4 regions of the Streptomyces sp. NPDC047079 genome follow, and region 3 is predicted to be linked to each of the others. Evidence: riboswitches for the same ligand, from Rfam matches in the RefSeq annotation. Region 3 holds a riboswitch; each other region holds the start of a gene.

What was found. A riboswitch is a leader RNA that binds a small molecule or an ion and turns the genes downstream of it on or off. The one in region 3 is predicted to bind cyclic di-AMP.
Region 1: another riboswitch for cyclic di-AMP. It lies ahead of ABZ823_RS17070 (transglycosylase family protein); the one in region 3 lies ahead of ABZ823_RS04660 (transglycosylase SLT domain-containing protein).
Region 2: another riboswitch for cyclic di-AMP. It lies ahead of ABZ823_RS13980 (M23 family metallopeptidase); the one in region 3 lies ahead of ABZ823_RS04660 (transglycosylase SLT domain-containing protein).
Region 4: another riboswitch for cyclic di-AMP. It lies ahead of ABZ823_RS29830 (M23 family metallopeptidase); the one in region 3 lies ahead of ABZ823_RS04660 (transglycosylase SLT domain-containing protein).

What each region holds. Positions count from the first base shown of each region.
Region 1 is NZ_JBEYUZ010000011.1:108,128-113,078, forward strand. It holds gene ABZ823_RS17055 (nucleoside triphosphate pyrophosphohydrolase) at 1-4, shown strand, start outside; gene ABZ823_RS17060 (cytochrome P450) at 62-1,381, shown strand; gene ABZ823_RS17065 (transglycosylase family protein) at 1,560-2,579, shown strand; cyclic di-AMP (ydaO/yuaA leader) riboswitch at 2,778-2,944, shown strand; gene ABZ823_RS17070 (transglycosylase family protein) at 2,949-3,647, shown strand; gene eno (phosphopyruvate hydratase) at 3,947-4,951, shown strand, end outside.
Region 2 is NZ_JBEYUZ010000008.1:144,137-149,087, reverse strand. It holds gene ABZ823_RS13990 (pitrilysin family protein) at 112-1,491, shown strand; gene ABZ823_RS13985 (pitrilysin family protein) at 1,488-2,876, shown strand; cyclic di-AMP (ydaO/yuaA leader) riboswitch at 3,100-3,282, shown strand; gene ABZ823_RS13980 (M23 family metallopeptidase) at 3,295-4,047, shown strand; gene ABZ823_RS13975 (GntR family transcriptional regulator) at 4,247-4,942, shown strand.
Region 3 is NZ_JBEYUZ010000002.1:458,556-463,506, reverse strand. It holds gene ABZ823_RS04670 (FAD-dependent oxidoreductase) at 1-918, shown strand, start outside; gene ABZ823_RS04665 (HAD family hydrolase) at 1,304-2,158, shown strand; gene ABZ823_RS04660 (transglycosylase SLT domain-containing protein) at 2,155-2,679, opposite strand; cyclic di-AMP (ydaO/yuaA leader) riboswitch at 2,684-2,882, opposite strand; gene ABZ823_RS04655 (polyprenyl synthetase family protein) at 3,640-4,650, shown strand.
Region 4 is NZ_JBEYUZ010000046.1:14,105-19,055, reverse strand. It holds gene ABZ823_RS29835 (PP2C family protein-serine/threonine phosphatase) at 6-1,103, shown strand; cyclic di-AMP (ydaO/yuaA leader) riboswitch at 1,400-1,556, shown strand; gene ABZ823_RS29830 (M23 family metallopeptidase) at 1,568-2,608, shown strand; gene ABZ823_RS29825 (aldo/keto reductase) at 2,892-3,836, shown strand; gene ABZ823_RS29820 (PrsW family intramembrane metalloprotease) at 3,888-4,951, opposite strand, start outside.

The sequences.
Region 1 (4,951 bases), on a different contig from region 3:
CTGAGAGAGGGTTCTGGGACCTGGCGGGGCGGTAGGGCGCAGCCGTGGATACGGTCGAGGAGTGACCGACCAGCACCAGCCCGCCCGCCCCGCCTCCACACCCGCACCGGAACTCTTCACCTGGGAGTTCGCCGCCGACCCCTACCCCGCGTACGCCTGGCTCCGCGAGCACGCCCCCGTGCACCGGACGAAGCTGCCGAGCGGTGTGGAGGCCTGGCTGGTCACCCGTTACGCCGACGCCAAAGAGGCCCTCGCCGACCAGCGGCTCAGCAAGAACCCGGCGCATCACGACGAGCCCGCGCACGCCAAGGGGAAGACCGGCATCCCCGGCGAGCGCAAGGCCGAGCTGATGACGCACCTGCTCAACATCGACCCGCCGGACCACACCCGGCTGCGCCGGCTGGTCTCCAAGGCGTTCACGCCCCGCCGCGTCGCCGAGTTCGCGCCCCGCGTGCGGGAGCTGGCCGATCAGCTCATCGACGGGTTCGCGGAGCGCGGCTCGGCCGACCTCATCCACGAGTTCGCCTTCCCGCTCCCCATCTACGCGATCTGCGACATGCTCGGCGTCCCCCGCGAGGACCAGGACGACTTCCGGGACTGGGCGGGCATGATGATCCGGCACGGGGGAGGGCCCCGGGGCGGGGTCGCGCGGTCCGTGAAGAAGATGCGGGGGTACCTCGCCGACCTCATCCACCGCAAGCGCGAGGCCCTGACCGACGTGCCCGGTCCCGGCGAGGATCTCATCTCCGGGCTCATCCGCGCCTCCGACCACGGTGAGCACCTCACCGAGAACGAGGCCGCCGCCATGGCGTTCATCCTGCTCTTCGCCGGGTTCGAGACCACCGTCAACCTCATCGGCAACGGCATGTACGCCCTGCTCACCCACCCCGACCAGCGGGCGCGCCTGAAGACCTCCCTCGCTCGCGGCGAGAGCGATCTCCTCGAGACCGGTGTCGAGGAACTCCTGCGCTACGACGGCCCGGTCGAGCTGGCCACCTGGCGGTTCGCCACCCGGCCGCTCACCATCGGCGGGCAGGACATCGCCGCCGGTGACCCGGTCCTCGTGGTGCTCGCCGCCGCGGACCGGGATCCCGAGCGGTTCGCCGACCCCGATGTCCTCGACCTCTCCCGCCGCGACAACCAGCACCTCGGCTACGGCCACGGCATCCACTACTGCCTCGGTGCCCCCCTTGCTCGGCTGGAGGGGCAGACCGCGCTCGCCACCCTTCTCACCCGTCTTCCGGACCTGCGACTCGCGGTGGATTCAGCGGATTTACGCTGGCGTGGAGGGCTCATTATGCGCGGATTGCGCACGCTTCCCGTGGAGTTCGCCCCGGTTCCGAAGAAAGATCACCGCGGTACCGCCGGCGCCGCGGAGTGAGGTGGCGGACACGCCGACCGTCACAGGGAGGTGACATTTTCTCAACTCCGTGATCTTCACGTGATCTGCGCTGCATTAACTTGTGACAAGTGATCGACTGGTTATACGTTCACGCAGCAACGCGGCGGTACGCCACAGCCGCCGCGTTGGTCACTGCTGTCGTGTGAAAGGCAATCGCATGCTCTCCGGGACCGGCCGTCACCGTCGCCCCCGCCAGGCTCCGGCCCTCCTCGTCGCGGCAGGCGTGACCGGGTCGGCGATCGCGATCCCTCTCCTCGGTGCCACCGGTGCGAGCGCGGCCGACGGTACGACCTGGGACCGGGTCGCGGAGTGCGAGAGTGGCGGATCCTGGAGCGCCGACACCGGCAACGGGCGCTACGGCGGACTCCAGTTGACGCAGCAGGACTGGGAGAGGTACGGCGGTCTCGACTACGCCCCGAGCCCGGACCAGGCGAGCCGCTCGCAGCAGATCGCCGTCGCCGAGAGGATCCTCGACCAGCGGGGCGTGTCCACCTGGAGCGCCTGCGGCCTGGTCTCCGGTCTGAGCAAGGACTCGAGTGCCGCGAACGTCGACACGGGCGTGGCCGGCGACTCCTCCGGCGGATCCGCCTCCTCCCGGGGCTCCGGTATGGACTTGGGACTGTCCGACTCGTCCAGCTCTTCCGATTCATGGCGCTCGTCCGGGTCTTCCGACCCGGGTGCGTCGTCGCCCTCTTCGGCGCCTTCCTCCGCGTCCCCCTCGCCCTCCTCTTCCCCTTCATCCGCGGCGGGCACCGACTCGGCCGGGGTTCGTGCCGACGCCGGCTCGGCCGACGCGCCCAGGGGTACGGCGAAGAGCGACGAGTCGGACAAGTCCGGGCAGAGTGGAGTGCTTTCGGCTGCGGGTGCGGAGGAGGTCTCGGGTGCCGGCCGCCACCGTGGCGGCAGTGCCGACGAGAGCGTCGCGGACGGTGGCGACGACGGCTCCGCCGGCCGTCATGCCTCGCGCGGCTCCGCCGCCGCCCGCGACACCGCCGGCGGCTCGTACACCGTCCGCCCCGGAGACAATCTGTCGTCCATCGCCGACTCCCTTGACCTGCGCGGCGGATGGGCCGCCCTCTATGACGCGAACAAGGAGACGGTCGGCGCCGACCCGGACCTCATCCTCCCCGGTCAGAGCCTTGAGCTCCGGACCGAGCCGTCCGGGGACGAGTCCTGAACTACCGCCCGAACACGGCCACTTCACGCCCCGCTTCGCGTCGAATGTCCGGTTTGGCGAGAGTGAGATATGAGTCTCATAAGCCCTGATCGTCTTTGAAATTCGGCGGATCGACTGCTTACGGTCGTGATCGCTCGCCACAGCGGGCCCCGACGGTCGCAACGCCGAATCCTGCCAGCGGCCGTACGGGAACAGTCGTCGCGTCAAGCGCCGTAGGCAGGAGCGGGGGACCCAAGGTAGGTGCCGCGCCCGGGAGTTGCCCGGGAGCGGCTTGGGGTGGAGCCGCGCGCCGAGAGGTGCGCGGCCGGGCAACTCAACCGGCCCGAACCCGACAGCTCACCTCGCAGGCGTCGGTGAGGGGATCGAACCATGCTGTGTTCCGGCAAGGGCAAGCACCGCCGTCCGTCCAAGGCCGTCCGCGCCATCGCGCTCGCCGGTGTCACCGGCGCCGCCGTCGCCGCCCCGCTGATGGCGGCCGGCAACGCCTCCGCCGCCACCGCCTCCGAGTGGGACGCCGTCGCCCAGTGCGAGTCCGGCGGCAACTGGTCCATCAACACGGGCAACGGCTTCTACGGCGGTCTTCAGTTCACCAACTCCACCTGGGCCGCGTACGGCGGCACCGCCTACGCCTCGCGGGCCGACATGGCCTCCAAGGGGCAGCAGATCGCCGTGGCCGAGAAGGTCCTCGCGGGCCAGGGCAAGGGTGCCTGGCCGGTCTGCGGCAAGGGCCTGTCCGGCGCCGCCTACAACGGCGCCCCGGCCTCCGCGGGCGGCTCCGGCAGCTCCGGCGGCTCCGCGAAGAGCACCACCACCACCCGCTCGACCGAGCAGCAGGCGGCCACCCGCTCCACCCACCGCCCGGCCCCCCGGAAGACCGTCACCACCCCGACCGGCAAGAAGGTCAAGAAGGGCGACGGCGAGTACAAGGTGGTCAAGGGCGACACCCTCGGCTCGATCGCCGAGCGGCACCACGTCCGGGGCGGCTGGGAGAAGCTGTTCGAGCTGAACAAGGACATCGTCGAGGACGCCGACCTCATCTACCCGGGCCAGCAGCTGCACCTGAAGTGACCCGGCGGCCGGCCCTGAGTCTCCTCACGGCCGTGGCCCTCCTGGTGGGGGCCGCCTGAGGGCCGCCCCCGTCCCCACGGGCTCCCCGCTCCGGTGCGTGTTCCCCCGTACGCGCCGGAGCGGGGCTTTTTGCTTCCGCGCCGTTTCTTGGCCATCCGCCCTTTGTTCCGTGCTGGAACAATGTGTGCCGTCACCCTGTCCACGGGACGGTCGGTCGGCTGGCCGATGCCCCGGGACGGTTAGGCTCTAGTCGCAAGGCACACCAGCCCCGCACTTCCAGCGTCACATCCAAGAAGGAGATGCTCGTGCCGTCCATCGACGTCGTCGTAGCCCGGGAAATCCTGGACTCCCGAGGCAACCCCACGGTCGAGGTCGAGGTCGGCCTCGACGACGGCAGCACGGGTCGTGCCGCCGTTCCGTCCGGCGCCTCCACCGGCGCCTTCGAGGCCATCGAGCTCCGTGACGGAGACCCGAACCGCTACCAGGGCAAGGGTGTCGAGAAGGCCGTCCTCGCGGTCATCGAGCAGATCGGCCCGGAGCTGGTCGGTTACGACGCCACCGAGCAGCGCCTGATCGACCAGGCGATGTTCGACCTGGACGCCACCGACAACAAGGGCTCCCTCGGCGCCAACGCCATCCTCGGCGTCTCCCTCGCCGTCGCCCACGCCGCCTCCGAGGCCAGCGACCTCCCGCTCTTCCGCTACCTGGGCGGCCCGAACGCGCACCTGCTGCCGGTGCCGATGATGAACATCCTGAACGGCGGCTCGCACGCCGACTCCAATGTGGACATCCAGGAGTTCATGATCGCCCCGATCGGTGCGGAGTCCTTCTCCGAGGCCCTGCGCTGGGGCACCGAGGTCTACCACACCCTCAAGAAGGTGCTGAAGGGCAAGGGCCTGTCCACCGGCCTCGGCGACGAGGGCGGCTTCGCCCCGAACCTCGGCTCCAACCGCGAGGCGCTCGACCTCATCCTCGAGGCCATCAAGCAGGCCGGGTACGTCCCCGGCGAGCAGATCGCCCTCGCCCTCGACGTCGCCGCCTCCGAGTTCTACAAGGACGGCAAGTACCTCTTCGAGGGCAAGGAGCGCTCCGCCGCCGAGATGACGGAGTACTACGAGGAGCTCGTCGCGGCCTACCCGCTCGTCTCCATCGAGGACCCGCTGTTCGAGGACGACTGGGCAGGCTGGAAGGTCATCACCGACAAGCTCGGCGACAAGGTCCAGCTGGTCGGCGACGACCTGTTCGTCACCAACCCCGAGCGCCTCGCCCGCGGCATCGAGGAGGGCGCCGCCAACGCCCTGCTG
Region 2 (4,951 bases), on a different contig from region 3:
GGCGTACGCAGCCCGGGAACTTGGCCACTTGTCCGCACGCTTGCATACAGTGACAGGACCGGCAGGAAACCGCGGGTTTCCGCGACAGCTTCCGCGATCGAAGGGACGTACATGCCCATGGGTCACACGGCCACAGCCGAGGCAGGCTCCGGGGGCCTGACAGCGACCGAGCACCGCCTGGCCAACGGCTTGCGCGTGGTGCTCTCCGAGGACCACCTGACCCCGGTCGCGGCGGTGTGCCTCTGGTACGACGTCGGCTCACGTCACGAGGTGGAGGGCCGCACCGGCCTCGCCCACCTCTTCGAGCACCTGATGTTCCAGGGGTCGGGGCAGGTGAAGGGCAACGGCCACTTCGAACTGGTGCAGGGCGCCGGCGGATCACTGAACGGCACGACCAGCTTCGAGCGCACCAACTACTTCGAGACCATGCCGGCCCACCAGTTGGAGCTCGCCCTCTGGCTGGAGGCCGACCGCATGGGCTCGCTGCTCGCCGCCCTCGACGACGAGTCGATGGAGAACCAGCGGGACGTCGTGAAGAACGAGCGCCGCCAGCGCTACGACAACGTCCCGTACGGCACCGCCTTCGAGAAGCTCACCGCGCTCGCCTACCCGGAGGGCCACCCCTACCACCACACGCCCATCGGCTCGATGGCGGACCTGGACGCGGCCACCCTGGAGGACGCGCGCGCCTTCTTCCGCACGTACTACGCGCCCAACAACGCGGTCCTGTCCGTCGTCGGCGACATCGACCCGCAGCAGACCCTCGCCTGGATCGAGAGGTACTTCGGGTCCATCCCGTCCCACGACGGCAAGCCCGACCCGCGCGACGGCTCGCTGCCCGACATCATCGGCGGGCAGCTGCGCGAGGTCGTCGAGGAGGAGGTCCCGGCGCGTGCCCTCATGGGCGCCTACCGGCTGCCGCACGACGGCACGCGCGCGTGTGACGCGGCGGATCTGGCCCTCACCATCCTCGGCGGCGGCGAGTCCTCCCGTCTCTACAACCGGCTCGTGCGGCGCGACCGCACCGCCGTCGCCGCCGGCTTCGGCCTGCTCCGGCTCGCCGGGGCGCCCTCCCTGGGCTGGCTGGACGTGAAGACCTCAGGTGACGTCGAGGTGCCCGTCATCGAGGCCGCCATCGACGAGGAGCTCGCCCGGTTCGCCGAGGAGGGACCCACGGCCGAGGAAATGGAGCGTGCCCAGGCCCAGTTGGAGCGCGAGTGGCTGGACCGCCTCGGCACGGTCGCCGGCCGCGCAGACGAACTGTGCCGGTACGCCGTGCTGTTCGGCGACCCGCAGCTCGCGCTGACCGCCGTGCGACGGGTGCTCGACGTGACCGCCGAGGAGGTGCAGGAGATCGCCAAGGCCCGTCTGCGCCCCGACAACCGCGCGGTCCTCGTGTACGAGCCGGTCGCGGCCGAGGCCGAGAGCGCTCAGGCCGCCGAGACCACCGCCGCCGAAGACACGAGCAACGACGAGGAGTCGGCGAAGTGACCGAGCTCGCGACCATGGACTTCCACCCGCAGCCCCAGCCCGGCGCGGCCCGCCCCTGGGCGTTCCCCGCGCCCGAGCGCGGTGCCCTCGACAACGGCCTGACGGTGCTGCGCTGCCACCGCCCCGGCCAGCAGGTCGTCGCCGTCGAGGTGCTCCTCGACGCGCCCCTTGACGCCGAGCCGGCCAGCCTCGACGGCGTCGCCACGATCATGGCGCGTGCCTTCTCCGAGGGCACCGACAAGCACTCCGCCGAGGAGTTCGCCGCCGAGCTGGAGCGCTGCGGCGCCACCCTCGACTCGCACGCCGACCACCCCGGTGTGCGCCTGTCCCTCGAAGTGCCCGTCTCCCGCCTGTCGAAGGCACTCGGGCTGCTCGCCGACGCCCTGAGGTCGCCGGCGTTCGACGACAGCGAGGTCGAGCGCCTGGTGCGCAACCGCCTCGACGAGATCCCGCACGAGATGGCCAACCCGGCCCGCCGCGCCGCCAAGGAACTCTCCAAGGAGCTGTTCCCGGCGTCCTCGCGGATGTCGCGCCCGCGTCAGGGCACCGAGGAGACGGTCTCCAACATCGACGCTGCGGCGGTCCGCGCCTTCTACGAGCGCCATGTGCGGCCCTCCACGGCCACCGCCGTCGTGGTCGGCGACCTCACCGGCGTCGACCTCGACGAGCTCCTCGGCGAGACGCTCGGAGCCTGGACGGGGGCACCCGCCAAGCCGCGCCCCGTGCCCCCGGTGACCGCCGACGACACCGGCCGCGTGATCATCGTGGACCGCCCCGGTGCCGTCCAGACACAGCTGCTGATCGGCCGCGTCGGCGCGGACCGACACGACCGGGTGTGGCCCGCACAGGTGCTCGGTACGTACTGCCTCGGCGGCACCCTCACCTCCCGCCTGGACCGCGTCCTGCGCGAGGAGAAGGGCTACACCTACGGGGTGCGGGCGTTCGGCCAGGTGCTGCGTTCCGCGCCCGACGGCACCGGCGCCGCGATGCTGGCCATCAGCGGTTCCGTCGACACGCCGAACACCGGCCCGGCGCTCGACGACCTCTGGAAGGTGCTGCGCACCCTCGCCGCCGAGGGGCTGACGGACGCCGAGCGTGATGTCGCCGTGCAGAACCTGGTGGGTGTGGCGCCGCTGAAGTTCGAGACCGCGGCGGCCGTCGCGAGCACGCTCGCGGACCAGGTCGAGCAGCACCTGCCGGACGACTACCAGTCGACCCTGTATCAGAAGCTCGCCGACACAGGCACGGTCGAGGCCACGGCCGCCGTCGTGAACGCCTTCCCGGTGGACCGGCTGGTGACCGTTCTGGTGGGCGACGCCGCGCAGATCGAGGAGCCCGTCAAGGCGCTGGGCATCGGCGAAGTGCGCGTCGTCCGGGCCGAGTAGAGGCGCTGCCCGCGCGTCCGGAGCCGCGACGCTCAGAAGGGCCCGGGTGACGCCTTCCGTCACCCGGGCCCCCTCTCGAGGAATTTGTCCGTATTGCCATGGAGGCTGCCTCTCTGCCCTGTGGGATGCGCTACAAACCCCCTGATCGGTTTGCCGACCGAAAGAGGCTCCTTTTAGCGTCTGTCGGGCTGTCCGTCAGGCAGTGCGCCGCATCCGCGGCACCGGACAGCCATCGCCGAGTCCCCGTACGGCGCGAGCCAGGGGAGCCGGGGACCCACCCTCCTGTCGCCGCCTTCGCGGCCGGCGGGGCCCATGCAGTCCCTGGGGTGAATCGGGCGTCAGCCCGTAGGAGACCTTCCTGCTCCGAACCCGTCAGCTAACCCGGTAGGCGAGAGGGAAGGAAAGGACCAGCCACTTCATGGCGTTCACCTGCGCCACCGGGAAGCACCGCCGTCCCAGCCGCATGCGGCGTACGACCGCGAACGCCGTGGGTGTCGCGGCGCTCACCACCACCGGCGTCATCGGCACCCTGGCCGCCCCGGCCTTCGCCGCCGGGCACCCTGTCGAGGAGACGGGACTGATCCGGGCCGTCAGCCTCGGCGACTCGGTCGCGGAGAAGATCGACGCCCAGGCCGCCGCCCAGAAACAGGCCGCCGAGCAGAAGAAGGCCGCGGAGGCCGCGCGCCGGCAGGCCGCGGAGAAGGCGCGCAAGGAACGCGAGGCCAAGGAGCGCGCCGCCCGCGAGGCCGAGCGCAGGCGCCTGACCGCGTACGTGGCGCCGATCCTCCACTCCTACGTCTCCACCGGCTACAGGACCGGCGGCTCCCTGTGGTCCTCCGGCACCCACACCGGCATCGACTTCCATGCCGCCACGGGCACGCCTGTGCACGTGGTCGGCTCGGGTGCCGTCGTCGAGATCGGTTGGGGCGGCGCGTACGGCAACCAGATCGTCGTCAAGATGAACGACGGCACCTACACGCAGTACGGCCACCTGTCCTCCATCGGCGTCTCCGTGGGCCAGAGCGTCACCCCGGGAGAGCTGATCGGCCTCTCCGGGGCGACCGGCAACACAACCGGTCCGCACCTCCACTTCGAGGCGCGCACCACCCAGGAGTACGGCTCGGACATCGACCCTGTCGCCTACCTCCGATCGCACGGCGTGAACGTCTGACAGCGGGCCGCCGTGCGGCGCGCCCGTATGTGACGACCCCGGCCCATCGGCCGGGGTCGTCGTCGTTTCGGACTGCTGTCTGTCCAAAAAATATCCATGGATTTCGGCTCGCCGTCGGAAATTCAGGCGAGCTGCAATAGAGTCGGCGGGACACACGTCAACCGTCGACGTTTCACGGGTATTAAGGCGGAGGTCGGTCATGCGTATTCCGGCGCACTCGGTATGCACGGCGATCCGTGACGACATCGTCGCGGGTGTCTACGAGCGCGGCGGCCGGCTCACCGAGGAGCTCCTCGCCCGCCGCTACGGCGTCTCCCGCGTCCCCGTGCGCGAGGCCCTGCGCACCTTGGAGGCCGAGGGCTTCGTCGTCACCCGCAGGCACGCGGGCGCGTGTGTCGCGGAACCCACCGAGCAGGAGGCCGCCGACCTTCTGGAGATGCGGATGCTGCTGGAACCGCTGGGGGCAGCGCGGGCCGCCCAGCGCCGCACCGAGGCCCACCTCAAGGTGCTGCGCGGCCTGGTCAGGCTGGGCCAGGAGCGCGCCAGGAGGGGCGGCAGCGAGGATCTGCGGTCTCTGGGCGGCTGGTTCCACGAGACCTTGGCGCAGGCCTGCGGGAGCCCCGTGCTCACCTCGACACTCGCCCAGCTGCGGCACAAGATCGGCTGGATGTACGTGGTCGAGGCGCCGGTCGATCCCGTGGAGTCCTGGGCCGAGCACGGCGGAATCGTGGACGCCGTCGCGCGCGGGGACAGCGAGCGGGCGCGCGCCATCACGGCGCTGCACACCGAGCGCATGACCGTCGCGCACCGGCTGCGCTTCCCCGGCGCGGGCGACCGCGCGGAGCGTGTGAGGGCTTCGCAACACACCGTAAACGCGTCCGGTTCCCGGTATTAACACAGGCGC
Region 3 (4,951 bases):
TGGTTCCAGCAGAAACTGGTGCCCGAGCTGGAGCGGGTCAGGGTCGTCTCCGTGGACCGCCGTAAGGGCGGCGGCTTCGAACTGAAGCTGGACTCCGGCGAGCAGTTCGCGGCGCGGGCGGTCGTGGTGGCCACCGGCCTGTCGGGCCTCGCCCACGTCCCGCCGGAACTGGCCGCCGCCGCGACGGACGGCCCCACCCCCACGGGGCCGGTCTCCCACAGCTCCCAGCACCATGACCTGACCCGTTTCTCCGGCAAGGAGCTGCTGGTCATCGGCGCGGGGCAGTCCGCGCTGGAGACGGCGGTGCTCGCGGCCGAGGCGGGCGCGCGGGTGCGGGTGATCTCACGCGGCCAGGGCAAGGTGGCCTTCGGCGCGCCCCCGTGGGACCAGCCGAGGTTCCGCCCCGAATCGCCCTTCGGACGGGCCTGGTCCCTGTGGGCGCTCAGCTACTATCCGCACCCGTACCGGCTCCTCCCGGCCCAGACCCGTCACTACCTGGTCCGCCGGGTTCTCGGTCCGCTCGGCGCGTGGTGGCTGCGCGAGCGCTTCCTGAGCAAGGTGCAGGTGCGCGATGTCGTCGCCGTGGTCGGCGCGTCCGCGGCGGGCGGCAGCCCCGTCCTCACGGTCCGGACGCACACGGGTGGCACGGAGGAACTCACCGCGGACCATGTGATCGCCGCCACCGGGTACCGCGTGGACATCGCGGCGATGGACTTCCTGGGCCACGAGCTGCGGACGGAACTGGCGGTGAGCCGGGGCACTCCGAGGCTCGGCGCGGGTTATGTGTCCTCCGTGCCGGGCCTGTACTTCACGGGCCTGCCCGCGGCGGCCTCGTACGGCCCGGTGATGCGCTTCGTGTGCGGCACGGAGTTCGCCTCACCCAGGCTGGCGAAGCATCTGGCGGCGGCACACGGCTGAGGACGGCGGGGCCAGGTCCTCCGGCCGGGGGTCACGGGTCAGGCGATCACGGGCACGAGGACACACAGCACGAGTTCGCGGGGCACGCGTTCGCGGGACGCGAGGTCGCGTCGCGCGAGGTCACGGGGCACGGAGGGGGCGCGGCGCCGTCGCGCCCCAGGGGCCCTGGGGGCCTGGGGCCGGGTCGTGGGGAGGGGCAGGTTCGTCGGGGCGTGGCCGTACGCCGTCATGCCGGGGACCTGCGTGACGGGGCCGTACGCCTGCGTGTTTCGGGAAGCGCGCGGCAACTCGGGTTCTGTCATACGGGAGTTCGGTGGGCGCGGGATACCGGACGTCGTCCGGTTCGCGCCGAGTCGCCGGGGCGTTCCATCCGTATTCTCTGATCATGGCCGCACCCCTCGCATATTCACTCATCGCCACTGACCTGGACGGAACGCTGTTGCGTGACGACGACACGCTCTCCGACCGGTCAAGGGCCGCCCTGGCGCGCGCCTCGGCGGCAGGCGCACAGCACCTCGTCGTGACGGGGCGCCCGGCGCCCAGGGTGCGGCCGTTGCTCGACGACCTCGGAAGTAGGGGGCTCGCGGTGTGCGGGCAGGGCGCGCAGGTGTACGACGCCGGCGCGAACCGGCTCCTCTTCTCCGTCACCCTGGACCGGGAGTTGGCCGAGACCGCACTCGGCAAGATCGAGGCCGAGGTGGGGCAGGTGTACGCGGCCGTCGACCAGGACGGGGTGGACGGCCTCACGCTCATCGAACCCGGCTACCGGATGCCGCACCCCACCCTGCCGGCGGTGCGGGTCGAGCGGCGGGACGACCTGTGGTGCGAGCCGATCAGCAAGGTGTTGCTGCGCCATCACGCCCTGTCGGACGACGAGTTGGCGTCGGCGGCCCGCGCGTCCGTCGGTTCCCTCGCGACGGTCACCATGTCCGGGCCCGGCACCGTCGAACTCCAGCCGTGCGGCATCACCAAGGCGACGGGGCTCGCACTGGCCGCCGCCCATCTGGGCCTGGGGCCGTCGGAGACCATCGCCTTCGGTGACATGCCCAATGACATCCCGATGTTCGACTGGGCCGCGCATGGGGTGGCCATGGCCAACGCCCACCCCGAACTCAAGGCCGTGGCGGACGAGGTCACCATGTCGAACGAGCACGACGGCATCGCCGTCGTGCTCGAACGACTCCTCGGGGGCCACCGGAGGCCGGCCGACAGCGCCGGCCGGCGGTCCGTCGGCTATTAGTACGCGCTGTTGACGTTGTCGATCGAGCCGTACCGGTGGGCGGCGTAGTTGCACGCGGCCGTGATGTTCGCCACCGGGTCGTACGGGTCGAACGCCGTGCCGGGCACGTGGTACGCGGCGAAGGTCGGGTCGATGATCTGGAGCAGACCCTTCGACGGGATGCCCTTACGGGCGTTCGAGTCCCACAGGTTGATCGCCTTGGGGTTGCCGGACGACTCGCGCATCACGTTGCGGTAGATGCCGTTGTACGTACCGGGGATGCCGTGCTGGGCCATGACCTCCAGCGACTGACGGATCCAGCTGTCCAGGGTGGTGCCGCGGGTCGTCACGGCCTTGGCGGTGGTCGTGGCGGTCACGGTGGCCGTCGCCGGCTTACCGGTCGCGGCGGAAGCGCTGGTCGCTCCCATGACCGGCAGGGCGAGAACGGCGGCACCCGACCCCGCGAGTGCGAGGGCACGGGTGATACGGGCGGCCTTGGAGCCGCGGTCCCGTCGGCGTGCGGGCAGGGCGAAAGCGGGCATGTCGCATTCCTCTCCGGCGCCTGCGAGGTGAGCTGTCGGGTTCGGGCGGGGAGGTGCCCGGCCGTGTCCTCGATGTCGAGGGCACGGCTTCACCCCTAGCCGTTCCGGCGGGTGTCCGGATCGGCGGCCTACCTGGGTCCCCCGCTCCTGCCGTCGTGGTCGATGGGCTCCCGAGCGGCGGCAGGATTCGGCGTTCCGCTCGGATCGAGGGGAAGGTATGCGAGAGCACATGTCCGGAACAAGCTTGCAAGTCACACTCCTTCCGAATTGACCTTGAAATGGGGGAATAAGGTCGGTGATCCAGTTTGTCGAGCGGAGTTCAAGTTGCCATTCGCAAAGGGGTAGTTGGTGACACGCCCTTAATGCCCCGTCTGCCGCGGACGTGAGCTATTTCACTCTGGTCTTCGCGGTCGTCATCGATGGTTAATTACATAGGGGGTTTATTGGGGTAAAACGGTCACATGTCGTGTGTCTTGAGTGGAGCGTTTCGGGTGGGTGAGTGCCCTTCGTCCGGACTTGACTCCGTTGCCCGGCAAGGAGGTTCCCGGGCGAGGGGGGTGGGCGTGGCCGCGAGGCCGACTCGAATGCCTGGCCGGTGTATGCGGCGCGCGGGGGCGGGCAGCCGTAGAGGGAACGGGGGTGACGTCCGCAGGGGAGGGCGGGGGGTGCCCGGGCGTAAGGAGGTCGGTTCCGGCGTGAGGGGTGATTGTCGGGTATGTGGGGGAATATCTGTTCCTATCAGATGATCAGGCACATTCCGTTCGTGATCCGATACCGCCCGGCCTGGAACAGTGGGCGCTCGTGGTGATCGAAACGTGACCGGATACGCTGACTTGAGTGATGGCGACGACAGATCGACAACTCGATGAGCGCGTCGACGGGCGACGCCATCGAGCAAGTGGCCGTCCTTGAGACCGACCGTGTGATCGTCAGCAGACGTCAGCAGACAGGAGACCCCACGTGACCGTCGTCGGGCCGTTCGGGCTGAGCGTGCGGGAGCAGGCTCTGGAGGTCGATGTCCAGGCCGGATTGGCCGCTGTCGAGGAGGGGCTGCTCGAGGCCACCAAGAGTGAGGTGCCCTTCATCACAGAGGCCGCGCAGCACCTGGTGCGTGCGGGCGGGAAGCGGTTCCGGCCGCTGCTTGTGATGCTCGCGGCGCAGTTCGGCGACCCGTACGCGCCCGGAGTCGTGCCCTCGGCCGTGGTCGTGGAGCTGACCCACCTCGCCACGCTGTACCACGACGACGTGATGGACGAGGCCGAGGTGCGGCGCGGGGTGGACAGCGCGAACACCCGCTGGGGCAACTCGGTCGCGGTCCTCACGGGTGACTTCCTGTTCGCGAGGGCCTCGCACATCCTGGCCGATCTCGGCCCGGAGGCGGTCCGGATCCAGGCGGAGGCGTTCGAGCGCCTGGTCACGGGCCAGATCCTGGAGACGGCGGGCCCCCGGGACGGCCGTGACCCGGTCGAGCACTACCTCGACGTCCTCGGCGGCAAGACCGGCTCGCTGGTGGCGGTGGCGTGCCGCTTCGGGGCGATGATGTCGGGTGCCGACGAGACGGTCGTGGACGTGCTCACGCAGTACGGCGAGCGGCTGGGCGTGGCGTTCCAGCTGGCCGACGACGTCCTGGACATCGCGTCGGACTCGCACGAGTCCGGGAAGACGCCCGGGACGGACCTGCGCGAGGGCATCCCCACCCTCCCGATCCTGCGCCTGCGTGAGCGCGCGGAGCGCATGGGGCTGCCCGAGGACATCGCCCTGTGCGAGCTCCTCGGCTCCGATCTCACGGACGACGCCCGGCATGCCGAGGCCCTCGCCCGCCTGCGCGCTCACCCGGCCCTGGAGCAGGCGCGCCGCGACACGGTCCGGTATGTGGAGGACGCCCGCTCGGGCCTGGCTCCGCTGCCGGAGTGCGGTGCGAAGGCGGCCCTGATGGAACTGTGCGACGCGGTGGTGCACCGGGCCGGCTGACGCCCCTCGCTCGATCCGCGCTCTCGATCACCGAGGGCTGTCCGTGACTGTGGCCCGCGCCACACGGTTGGCGATCACGCGGACGGATGCCACGTTCGCGAAGCGCCGCACCGCCCTCATCACCACCGGGGCCGCCATGACCGGGGCGGCCCCGCTCGGCGGCCGCGTCCCGCGCTCCTCGGTCCAGCCGGGCTCCGATGCGCCGCAGTGGGTCGCCGCCCAGGGCCCAGGGGGCCCAGCGCCCGAGGGACCCCTACGGGTTCGGAGCAGTCGCCGCCCCGCGATGTCATACCCCAGGATT
Region 4 (4,951 bases), on a different contig from region 3:
GTCCGGTGGAGAGCCGGCGGAGTTCACACGTGCGGGCGCTTCTGCGGGCCCTGCCCGCGCTGCTCATCGTCCTAGGCGTCTGCTGCGGCCGGCTGACGCCGTCCGCCTTCCCGGCCGTCGCCCTGTTCACCGCCGCCCCGCTCGTCGCCGCGCCCCTCCACTCGCTGCGCGGCACCGTCGTCACCGGCGCCGCGGCCCTCGCCGCCGTACTGGCCGTGCACCTCGGACTCGCTGGGCTCGGTGCGTCAGGGCCGTCAGGTGCGCTCACCGAGGCGCTCACCACCATCGCCGCGGCCGTCCCCGCCGTCCTCATCAACATGCTCGTACGCCGCAATGACGCACGCCTGGCCTCCGCCCGCCGGATCGCCGAGGCCGCGCAGCGCGCCGTACTGCCCGAGCCCGCCGCGCGGATCGCAGGGCTCCGGATCGCCGCCCGGTACGAGGCGGCGCAGGCCGACGCCTCCATCGGCGGCGACCTGTACGCCGTTCAGGGCTCCCCGCACGGCGTACGGCTCGTGGTCGGGGACGTGCGGGGCAAGGGAACGGGCGCCGTGGCCGCCGTCGCCGTCGTCACCGGCGCCTTCCGGGAGGCCGCCGAGCAGGAGGCGACCCTGGAGGCCGTCGCCCAGCGCCTGGAGCGAGCGCTGTCGCGCGAGGGCCTCCGCCGGGACGGCCCCGACGCCCACGAGGAGTTCACCACCGCGGTCCTCGCGGAGATCCCGCACGAGGAAGGCCTCGTCCGCATCGTCAACCGCGGCCACCCCGCCCCCCTGCTCCTGCTCCCGGACGGCACCGTTCGCGAACTGGAAGCGCACGAGCCGGCGCCGCCGCTCGGCATGAGCGACCTCGCGACCTCGCCCGACCGCGCGGAGGAGTGGGACTTCCCGCCCGGCTCGACGCTGCTCTTCTATACGGACGGGGTCTCGGAGGCCCGGGACGCGCGCGGCGAGTTCTACGACCCGGCCGAGGGCCTCGCCGGCCGTGTCCTGACCACCCCGGGCGCCGTGCTGGCCGCCGTGACGGAGGACGTCGCCCGTCATACCGGCGGTCAGGCCACGGACGACATGGCTCTGCTGGCAGTGCGCCGGTCCGAGCGCTCATGACCCCCTTCGAGGATCCCCCTTCGAGGATCCCCCTTCGAAGGCCAAGCATCGTTGAGCGCCGGGTCGTTGTCACGGTGGGTGAGGAGGTGACCTCCCTCCGCATAACAACTGACGCACCGTCAATACCGATGAGGTAGATGAGGTGTGGCCAACTCGCCCGTTTTACGCCGTTCCTGTCATGAAAGTCCTGGCCAAGAGCGTCAAGGATCTGTCCGAACCGCTTGGAATCCAGGCCCCGCGTCTATTAACGTTCGATAACGCAGCGCGGTCGTCCCAGCCGTCACCAGAGGCGGCTCCGTGCGCGTGTGCCGAATCCCGCAAGGGAACCGGGGAACCACCACTTTGGGGTGAATCGGGCGGATACCGCTGTGTCGAAACGGCCGGTATACGCGCGTAGGAGACCTTCCCCTCCGAACCCGTCAGCTAACCCGGTAGGCGAAACGGAAGGAAAGGAGTGCGCCCACGTGGCGTCCAACCGGCCTGCCGAGAGCACCTCGTTCGCCCCAAGCGGCACGCAGACGATCGGCTTCGCGTCCCGCACCGACGAGGGCCCCTGGGAGGAGTGGAACCCCACCGAGGATTCCGTCCGTCCCGTCCGCGGTCGGCACCGCGTCACCAAGCAGCGCGGCGGCGGACTCGCCCGCAGCTCCACCGTTCTGGGCGTCGGCGTGATGGCCGCGGTAGGCGCGGGCGGCATGGCCACCGCGCAGACCGGCAAGCCTCCGGTGTCCATATCCCTGCCCGACCTCTCCTCGGTCACCGACTCGGCCAAGGCGCTCATCGGCGAGGAGCAGGCCAGCGCCCCCAAGGGCTCCGCCACCGTCCTGAGCACCGCCGGCGTGAGCACCACCGAAGCGGCCGCGGGCACCAAGAACGCGGGCGAGGCCCTGCGCGCCCGGATCATGCAGCAGGCCGAGTCCCAGCAGGACCGGATCGCCGCGGAGGCTGCGAAGGCCGCTGAGGCCGCCGCCGCGAAGAAGGCCGCCGCCGCGGCGGCCAAGGCTCAGGACGCCGCAAGGACCAAGGCCGCCGCCGAGAAGAAGGCGGCCGAGGCGGAGGCCAGGAAGAAGGCCGAGGCCGCGCGGCTGGCCGAACTGGCCAAGCAGTTCGCGCTGCCCACCTCCTCGTACACCCTGACCTCGCGCTTCGGCGACGCCGGCGCCATGTGGTCCTCCGGCTACCACACCGGCCTCGACTTCGCCGCCCCCACGGGCACGCTCATCAAGGCCGTCCACAGCGGCACCATCACCCAGGCGGGCTGGGCGGGCTCGTACGGCTACCGCACGGTCCTCACCCTCGACGACGGCACCGAGCTGTGGTTCTGCCACCAGTCGTCGATCAGCGTCACCGTCGGTCAGAAGGTGTCCACGGGCGACGTCATCGGCCGCGTGGGCGCGACCGGCAACGTCACCGGGCCGCACCTGCACTTGGAGGTCCACCCGAACGGCGGCGCCACCGGGATCGACCCGATGGCGTGGCTCCAGAGCAAGGGCCTCAACCCCTGAGACCGGTGGCCTCCACCCGGACACCCGCCCCCTGCCGGACGCCTGCCCCCTCCCGGACACCCGCCCCCTGCCGGACGCCTGCCCCCTCCCGGACACCCGCCCCCTGCCGGACGCCTGCCCCCTCCCGGACTCTGGTCGTCCCCTGTCTGACCCCCGCCGTCGGCTCCCGAACCCCGGCGGTCCTGACGACAACCCCCCGACGTCAGGGCCGCCGGTCAGATGCGTCGCGTGGAACGGCCTTCAGGCGGAATATCGTCTTCCGGCGCGGGCGTTGACGTAGGGCATGAGTTCTCTTCGTAAGCTCGGCTCCTCCGACCTCGAGGTCTTCCCCCTCTCCCTCGGCGGCAACGTCTTCGGCTGGACCGCAGACGAGACGCAGTCCTTCGCCGTCCTCGACGCCTACACGGCGGCCGGCGGCAACTTCGTCGACACGGCCGACGCCTACTCGGCGTGGGTCCCCGGAAACAAGGGCGGCGAGTCCGAGACCGTCATCGGCAAGTGGCTCGCGGCGCGCGGCAACCGCTCCGACGTGATCATCGCGACCAAGGTCAGCCAGCACCCCGAGTACCGGGGGCTGAGCGCCGCCAACATCAAGGCCGCGGCCGACGCGTCCCTGCGCCGCCTCGGCACCGATTACATCGACCTCTACTACACGCACTTCGACCAGCCGGAGCTGCCGGTCGAGGAGATCATCGGCGCGCTCGACGAACTGGTGAAGGCGGGCAAGGTGCGCGCCATCGGCGCCTCCAACATCTCCGCCGAGCGCCTGCACGCGTCCCTCGACTTCTCCGACCGCGAGAACCTGGCGCGGTACGTGGCGCTGCAACCGCACTACAACCTGGTCTCCCGCGACACCTACGAGGGCCCGCTCCAGGACGTGGCCTCCCGCGCGGGCCTGGCAGCCGTTCCCTACTACGCGCTCGCGTCCGGCTTCCTGACCGGCAAGTACCGGCCGGGCACCACCGTGGATTCGGCGCGGGCCCAGGGAGCGGGCAAGCACCTGGAGACCGAACGCGGCCGACGCGTGCTCGCGGCCCTCGACGAGGTCGCGCACACGCGGGGAGCGGAGATCGCGACGGTGGCACTGGCGTGGCTCGCGGCGCAGCCGACGGTCGTGGCCCCGATCGCCTCCGCCCGCACGGTGGAACAGCTGCCCGCGCTGCTGGCGGTGGCGGACCTGACCCTGACGGAGGAGGACCTGGCCAAGCTGACGGAGGCGTCGGCGTAGCGCGGTGACGACCGTCCGCAACCACGGAGTCGGCGGCACAACACCGCGACCCTACGAGCGGTAGGGGTTGTACGCGGGAGGGGGCGCCGTCGGCCCGTGGCGCGGCGCCGGGTGCCACGGGACGTGCCCGTATCCGTGCCCGTACCCGTAGCCGGGCCAGACCGGCACGGGTACCGGCGCCGCGGTTCGTACGGCCTGCGCCAGCGCCGGCCGTGCCACCACCCGCCGGGCCCACAGCGCGGAGAGCAGCTCCCCCTCCCGTGCGACGAAGTCTGCCCCCACCCGGCCGCGGCGCCCCCGGTGCCGCAGGAACGCCAGTGAGGTCGCGTAGGCCTCGTACTCGGCGACCGAGCGTGCCGCCGCCTTCCCGAAGTGCTGCCGTGCGTACTGCCGGGCCAGCCGCCGCGCCCGCATGGAGCCGAGGACGAACGGTTCCGCCGGCCCCAGCCACCCGGTGGCCGCGTATGCCGGCAGCTCCTCCCGTACCGTCCTCAGCTCCCGCTGCCGCGTCCAGATCACCAGCCAGGTCAGCAGCGCGAACGCGGGCGCCATGAAGGACGCGTACACCGCGAAGAACCCGTACTCGCCGAACGACGACGAGCCGTTCCACATGGAGTGCATGCCCATGGCGAGCAGCAGGCCGCCCAGGGGCATCAGCACGCGGAGTACGGGCCTGCGCTCCGCCGACAGCGCCGCGGTACCGAAGCCGATGCCGGTGAGCACGGTGAACAGCGGATGCGCGAAGGGCGACATCACCACACGGACGAAGAAGGTCGCGGCCGTCACGGACGCGAGCCCCCGCTCACCGCTGAGCTGGTCCGTGCCGAAGGCGGTGCCCAGATAGAGGATGTTCTCGGTGAACGCGAAGCCGGTCGCGGTGACGCCCGCTATCACCACCCCGTCGACGATCCCGGTGAAGTCCCGTCTGCGGAAGAGGAAGACCAGGAGCACGGCCGCCGCCTTCGCGGACTCCTCGACGATCGGTGCTATGAGGGTCGCACCGAGTGTGTCGGCGTTGTTCGGGTCGGCGGTCGCGGTCGCTATCCATCTGGTCGCGAAGCTGTTCGCGACGATCGCGATGAGCGCGGCCGCGCACGCCCCCCAGGCGAAGGCGA